One region of the Streptomyces sp. NPDC001822 genome, then DNA from elsewhere that is predicted to be linked to it. Evidence: predicted binding sites of a transcription regulator. Region 1 holds the regulator's gene; the other holds the start of a gene.
What was found. Region 1 encodes HrcA, which represses chaperone genes, less so after heat shock. Its sites were predicted from a motif close to TTNGCACTCNGNNNNNCNGAGTGCNAA; they were not measured.
Positions count from the first base shown of each region.

Region 2: the regulator HrcA is predicted to act here: its motif matches at 1,381-1,407, upstream of groES (co-chaperone GroES).

Region 1 covers NZ_JBIATW010000015.1:59,982-63,168, reverse strand. Annotated here, with positions in the region: gene ACFYY2_RS28390 (MBL fold metallo-hydrolase) at 1-723, opposite strand; gene hrcA (heat-inducible transcriptional repressor HrcA) at 888-1,904, shown strand; gene dnaJ (molecular chaperone DnaJ) at 1,905-3,044, shown strand; gene ACFYY2_RS28375 (nitronate monooxygenase) at 3,168-3,187, shown strand, end outside.
Region 2 covers NZ_JBIATW010000002.1:391,646-394,832, forward strand. Annotated here, with positions in the region: gene ACFYY2_RS06180 (methyltransferase domain-containing protein) at 1-216, opposite strand, end outside; gene ACFYY2_RS06185 (polysaccharide deacetylase family protein) at 299-1,237, shown strand; gene groES (co-chaperone GroES) at 1,562-1,870, shown strand; gene groL (chaperonin GroEL) at 1,970-3,187, shown strand, end outside.

The DNA.
Region 1 (3,187 bases):
TCACGACACGCCGAACCGGGCGGCCAGCCGGTCGCGCTGTGCCCGTACGAACGCCGCGTCCACCACCGCCCCGTGTCCCGGAACGTACAGCGCGTCCTCGCCGCCCAGCTCCAGCAGCCGGTCCAGCGCCGCCGGCCAGTGCGAGGGCACCGCATCCGGGCCCGCCTGGGGTTCGCCGGACTCCTCGACCAGATCCCCGCAGAGCACCACGACCGGCGAGCCCGGCACCAGCACCGCGAGATCGTGCCCGGTGTGGCCGGGCCCCACGTTGGCCAGCAGCACCTGGAGGCCGCCGCCGAGGTCCAGCGTCCACTCACCGCTGACCTGGTGCCGCGGAGCCACCAGGGCGTCCGCGGCCGCCGTCGCGTCCCGCTCGCTCATCCCGTGCCGCACCGCGTCCGCGCGCAGCCCGTCGGCGCCCCGCCCCAGCAGCTCCGCCGTGCCGACGGCGCCGTAGACCTCCGCACCGGCGAAGGCGGCGGTCCCGAGGACATGGTCGAAGTGGGGATGGCTCAGTGCGATATGCGTCACCCTCCGGCCCAGCAGGGCCTGTGCCTGCGCCCGCACCTGCGCCCCCTCGCGGAGCGTCGCACCGGTGTCGAGGAGCAGCACGGAGTCCGCCCCCGCCACCAGGGCGACGGTCGCGTCCCAGACGGGGAGGCGCCGCCGCCCGATACCGTTGCCCAACCGCTCCCAGCCGAACTCTTCCCAAGAGGCGTCCATACGGCGACGCTATCGGCATCGACCTGCGCGGTCCCGCGACGGACCGGCCGGTCGGCCTTGCCCCGGGCCCACCCCACCCCCGTACACTGACCGGGGGATTGCTGGCACTCGAACGCACAGAGTGCCAGGCAGACACCGGAGAACAACAGCTGGAGGTGTGCGCGGTGCTCAGTGAACGCAGACTCGAAGTGCTGCGCGCCATCGTCCAGGACTATGTCGGCACCGAGGAGCCGGTCGGTTCCAAGGCGCTCACGGAGCGGCACAGCCTCGGGGTCTCCCCGGCCACCGTCCGTAACGACATGGCGGTGCTGGAGGACGAGGGCTTCATCGCCCAGCCGCACACCAGTGCCGGGCGTATTCCTACGGACAAGGGCTACCGCCTCTTCGTCGACCGGCTCGCGGGCGTCAAGCCCCTGTCGTCGCCGGAGCGCAGGGCCATCCAGAACTTCCTCGACGGAGCGGTCGACCTCGACGACGTCGTGGGCCGCACGGTGCGGCTGCTCGCGCAGCTGACCCGACAGGTCGCCGTCGTGCAGTACCCCTCACTGACGCGTTCGACGGTCCGGCACGTGGAACTGCTGTCCCTGGCCCCCGCCCGGCTGATGCTCGTGCTGATCACGGACACGGGCCGGGTCGAACAGCGTATGATCGACTGTCCTGCCCCGTTCGGTGACACGTCGCTGGCCGATCTGCGGGCCCGGCTCAACAGCCGGGTCGTGGGACGGCGGTTCGCGGACGTCCCGCAGCTGGTGCAGGACCTGCCGGAGTCGTTCGAGAACGAGGACCGGGGAACCGTGTCCACGGTGCTCTCCGTCCTCCTCGAGACTCTGGTCGAAGAGACGGAGGAGCGGCTGATCATCGGCGGCACCTCCAACCTCACCCGCTTCGGACACGACTTCCCTGTGATGATCCGGCCGGTGCTGGAGGCATTGGAGGAGCAGGTCGTCCTGCTGAAGCTGCTCGGTGAGGCGACGGATTCGGGCATGACCGTACGGATCGGGCACGAGAACGCCCACGAGGGCCTCAACGCCACGTCCGTCGTCGCGGTCGGCTACGGTTCGGGCGACGAGGCAGTCGCCAAACTCGGCGTGGTCGGACCGACCCGCATGGACTACCCCGGAACGATGGGAGCGGTACGCGCAGTGGCACGTTACGTCGGACAGATCCTGGCGGAGTCGTAAGTGGCCACGGACTACTACGCCGTACTCGGCGTGCGCCGCGACGCATCTCAGGACGAGATCAAGAAGGCATTCCGTCGGCTCGCCCGCGAGCTGCACCCGGATGTCAACCCGGATCCGAAGACCCAGGAGCGGTTCAAGGAGATCAACGCCGCTTACGAGGTGCTGTCGGACCCGCAGAAGAAGCAGGTCTACGACCTCGGCGGCGATCCGCTGTCCTCCTCGGGCGGCGGTGGCGGCGCGGGAGGCTTCGGCGCCGGGGGCTTCGGCAACTTCAGCGACATCATGGACGCGTTCTTCGGCACGGCGTCGCAGCGCGGACCCCGTTCGCGCACCCGCCGCGGCCAGGACGCGATGATCCGGCTGGAGATCGACCTCTCCGAGGCGGCCTTCGGCACGACCAAGGACCTCCAGGTCGACACCGCGGTCGTCTGTACGACGTGCAGTGGCGAAGGAGCCGCCCCCGGCACCTCCGCGCAGACCTGTGACATGTGCCGCGGCCGCGGTGAGGTCTCCCAGGTCACCAGGTCCTTCCTCGGCCAGGTCATGACCTCGCGCCCCTGCCCGCAGTGCCAGGGCTTCGGCACGGTCGTGCCGACCCCGTGCCCCGAGTGCGCGGGGGACGGCCGTATCCGCTCCCGCCGCACGCTCACGGTGAAGATCCCGGCCGGTGTCGACAACGGCACCCGGATCCAGCTCGCGGGCGAGGGAGAGGTCGGCCCCGGCGGCGGCCCGGCCGGCGACCTGTACGTCGAGATCCACGAGCTGGCGCACCCGGTGTTCCAGCGGCGCGGGGACGACCTGCACTGCACGGTCACCATCCCGATGACCGCGGCGGCGCTCGGCACGCAGGTGCCGCTGGAGACGCTGGACGGCCTGGAGGAGATCGACATCAGGCCGGGCACCCAGTCCGGCCAGTCGGTCCCGCTGCACGGGCGCGGCATCACGCACCTGCGCGGCAACGGCCGCGGTGACCTCATCGTCCACGTCGAGGTCATGACCCCGACGAAGATGGACCCCGAGCAGGAGCGCCTCCTGCGGGAGCTGGCCAAGCTGCGTGGCGAGGAGCGGCCCACCGGCCAGTTCCAGCCAGGACAGCAGGGGCTCTTCTCCCGTCTGAAGGACGCCTTCAACGGCCGCTGACCCCTTTCACCGCACCGCCCGCCGGTTCCTCACCGGCGGGCGGTGCGGTGTTTCCACGTCAGCCCGCGCGCACCGCAGAACGGCTGATTCGGCGCGGTTCTCCGGACGTGGCACGATGCGGTCATGTCCTTGGCCCTGACCGA
Region 2 (3,187 bases), on a different contig from region 1:
CACCGCGCGCTGCCGCAGCCGCGCCTGGCCGAGTGCCGCCGACACCAGGCCGGCGGGGTGGGAGCGCCGCAGCCGGGTCGCCGTCGCCAGTTCCCGGGCGGGGTCGTGGTCGCGGAGCTCCTCCAGGAGCGCCGTCCCCCGAGGGGTGCGCAGGGCGGCGAAGGAGGCGAGCTGGTCGGCCTGGTCGGCGGGGGGAAGGGCGTTCACACGATCCATTGTGAGCCAGCCGGGGGACGCGGCGGGCCCGGTGGAGGTGTCGCCGGAGGCGGCCGGGGCGCTGCTGGCAGGATGCGGCGCCATGCAGCTAGTACGACAAAAAGAAGAATCTGCCGTGAAGCGGTACAGACCGGCTTGCGCCGTCCTGGCCGCTCTGCTGGCCGCCGCCGTCGCCTCCGGGTGTGCGAGTACGGGCGGGAAGACCGCGGACCACGGGAAGCCGGCCGCCGGGCAGCCCGGAGCCGCCGCCCGGCCGGGGCCCGCCGCCGCGGCCGCCGCGCGTGCCGAGCTCCTGAAGCGGAAGCAGGCCGCCAGGGCCGCGGTCGCGAAGAAGTGGGGTCTGGCGAAGGTCCCGCTCGTCGCCCCGGCGCCGCCCGCCCGGAAGCCGCGCATCACCACTCGCGAGGGCTTCGAGGTGGAGGGAGGGGAGACGCTGCCCCCCGTCTTCACCACCGTGCCCACCAAGGAGCGGATCGTCTTCCTGACGATGGACGACGGCGCGGAGAAGGACCCCGAACTCCTGCGCATGATGACGGAGCTGAAGATCCCCTACAGCGCCTTCCTCAGCGACTACGTGGTGAGCGACGACTACGGCTACTTCAAGGACATGCAGGCCCGCGGAGTCACCCTCAACAACCACACGCTGAACCACCGCTATCTCCCCGGCCTCTCGAAGTCCGAGCAGCGGCGGGAGATCTGCGGCGAGCAGGACAAGATCGAGAGGTACTTCGGGAAGAGGCCCACCCTCTTCCGGCCGCCGTACGGCAACTACAACGGCGACACCCTGCGGGTCGCGAAGTCCTGCGGCATCAAGGCCGTCCCGCTGTGGGCGGCCGAGGCGTTCCCCGACCACATGGAGTGGCGCGAGTGGGACCAGGACCTGCACCCCGGCGACATCGTCCTCACCCACTTCCGCGGGCGCGAGGACTGGGAGGGGTCCATGGCCGACATGATCCGCCGCGTCATGAAGACGATCACGGACAAGGGCTACGCCGTGGCCAGGCTGGAGGACTACGTCTGACGGGTCGGGCGGTCAGGGGTCCGGGTCTCCGGTGACCGGGGGTGCGGAGGGGCCGGCGGGACGGCGTGCCGCCGGAACACCGCGGTGGTCTCCCGCGTTGTCCGGGCGTGAGCGGTCCCGCGACGCCACGCGCGGGTGGTGAATTGGCACTCCGCTTGACCGAGTGCTAATCGCGGCCATAGTCTCTGTGCTGGCACTCACCGATGGAGAGTGCCAGCACAACCGCGCGACAGGACAGGTCCGGCACCCGCGACGACGGATCGGCCCGGTCGCCACCCACAGACTGTTAAACCCCGTGAGATCTCCGAAGGGGGAGACCGGATCGTGTCGACCACCAGCTCCAAGGTTGCGATCAAGCCGCTCGAGGACCGCATTGTGGTCCAGCCGCTCGACGCCGAGCAGACCACGGCTTCCGGCCTGGTCATTCCGGACACCGCCAAGGAGAAGCCCCAGGAGGGCGTCGTCCTGGCCGTGGGCCCGGGCCGCTTCGAGAACGGCGAGCGCCTTCCGCTCGACGTCAAGACCGGCGATGTCGTCCTGTACAGCAAGTACGGCGGCACCGAGGTGAAGTACAACGGCGAGGAGTACCTCGTCCTTTCGGCCCGCGACGTTCTCGCGATCGTCGAGAAGTAATTCACTTAACGTTTGCTTCCGTTCTGCGCCCCTGGCCCCCTGCGAAATCACTAGCCGGGCGGCGAGGGGCGCAGTTCGTTTGAGAGGACAGCTCAGCCCATGGCGAAGATCCTGAAGTTCGACGAGGACGCCCGTCGCGCCCTTGAGCGCGGCGTCAACAAGCTTGCCGACACGGTGAAGGTGACGATCGGCCCCAAGGGCCGCAACGTCGTCATCGACAAGAAGTTCGGCGCCCCCACCATCACCAACGACGGTGTCACCATCGCGCGCGAGGTCGAGCTCGACGACCCGTACGAGAACCTCGGTGCCCAGCTGGTGAAGGAGGTGGCGACCAAGACCAACGACGTGGCCGGTGACGGCACCACCACCGCCACCGTGCTCGCCCAGGCCCTCGTCCGCGAAGGTCTGCGCAACGTCGCCGCGGGTGCCTCCCCGGCCGCCCTGAAGAAGGGCATCGACGCCGCCGTGAAGGCCGTGTCCGAGGAGCTCCTCGCGACCGCCCGCCCGATCGACGACAAGGCCGACATCGCCGCCGTGGCCGCGCTCTCCGCGCAGGACCCGCAGGTCGGCGAGCTCATCGCGGACGCGATGGACAAGGTCGGCAAGGACGGCGTCATCACCGTCGAGGAGTCCAACACCTTCGGTCTGGACCTCGAGTTCACCGAGGGCATGGCCTTCGACAAGGGCTACCTGTCGCCGTACATGGTGACCGACCAGGAGCGTATGGAGGCCGTCCTCGACGACCCGTACATCCTGATCCACCAGGGCAAGATCGGCTCCATCCAGGAGCTGCTCCCGCTGCTGGAGAAGGTCATCCAGGCCGGCGCCTCCAAGCCGCTCCTGATCATCGCCGAGGACGTCGAGGGCGAGGCGCTCTCCACCCTCGTCGTCAACAAGATCCGTGGCACCTTCAACGCCGTCGCGGTGAAGGCCCCCGGCTTCGGTGACCGCCGCAAGGCCATGCTCGGCGACATCGCCACCCTCACCGGTGCGACCGTCATCGCCGAGGAGGTCGGCCTCAAGCTCGACCAGGCCGGTCTGGACGTGCTGGGCACCGCCCGCCGCGTCACCGTCTCCAAGGACGACACGACCATCGTCGACGGCGGCGGCGACTCCGCCGACGTCAAGGGCCGCGTCAACCAGATCAAGGCCGAGATCGAGTCCACGGACTCCGACTGGGACCGCGAGAAGCTCCAGGAGCGCCTCGCGAAGCTGGCCGGCGGCGTGTGCGTGATCCGCGTCGGTGCCGCCACCGAGGTGGAGCTCAAGGAGAAGAAGCACCGTCTGGAGGACGCCATCTCCGCGACCCGCGCCGCG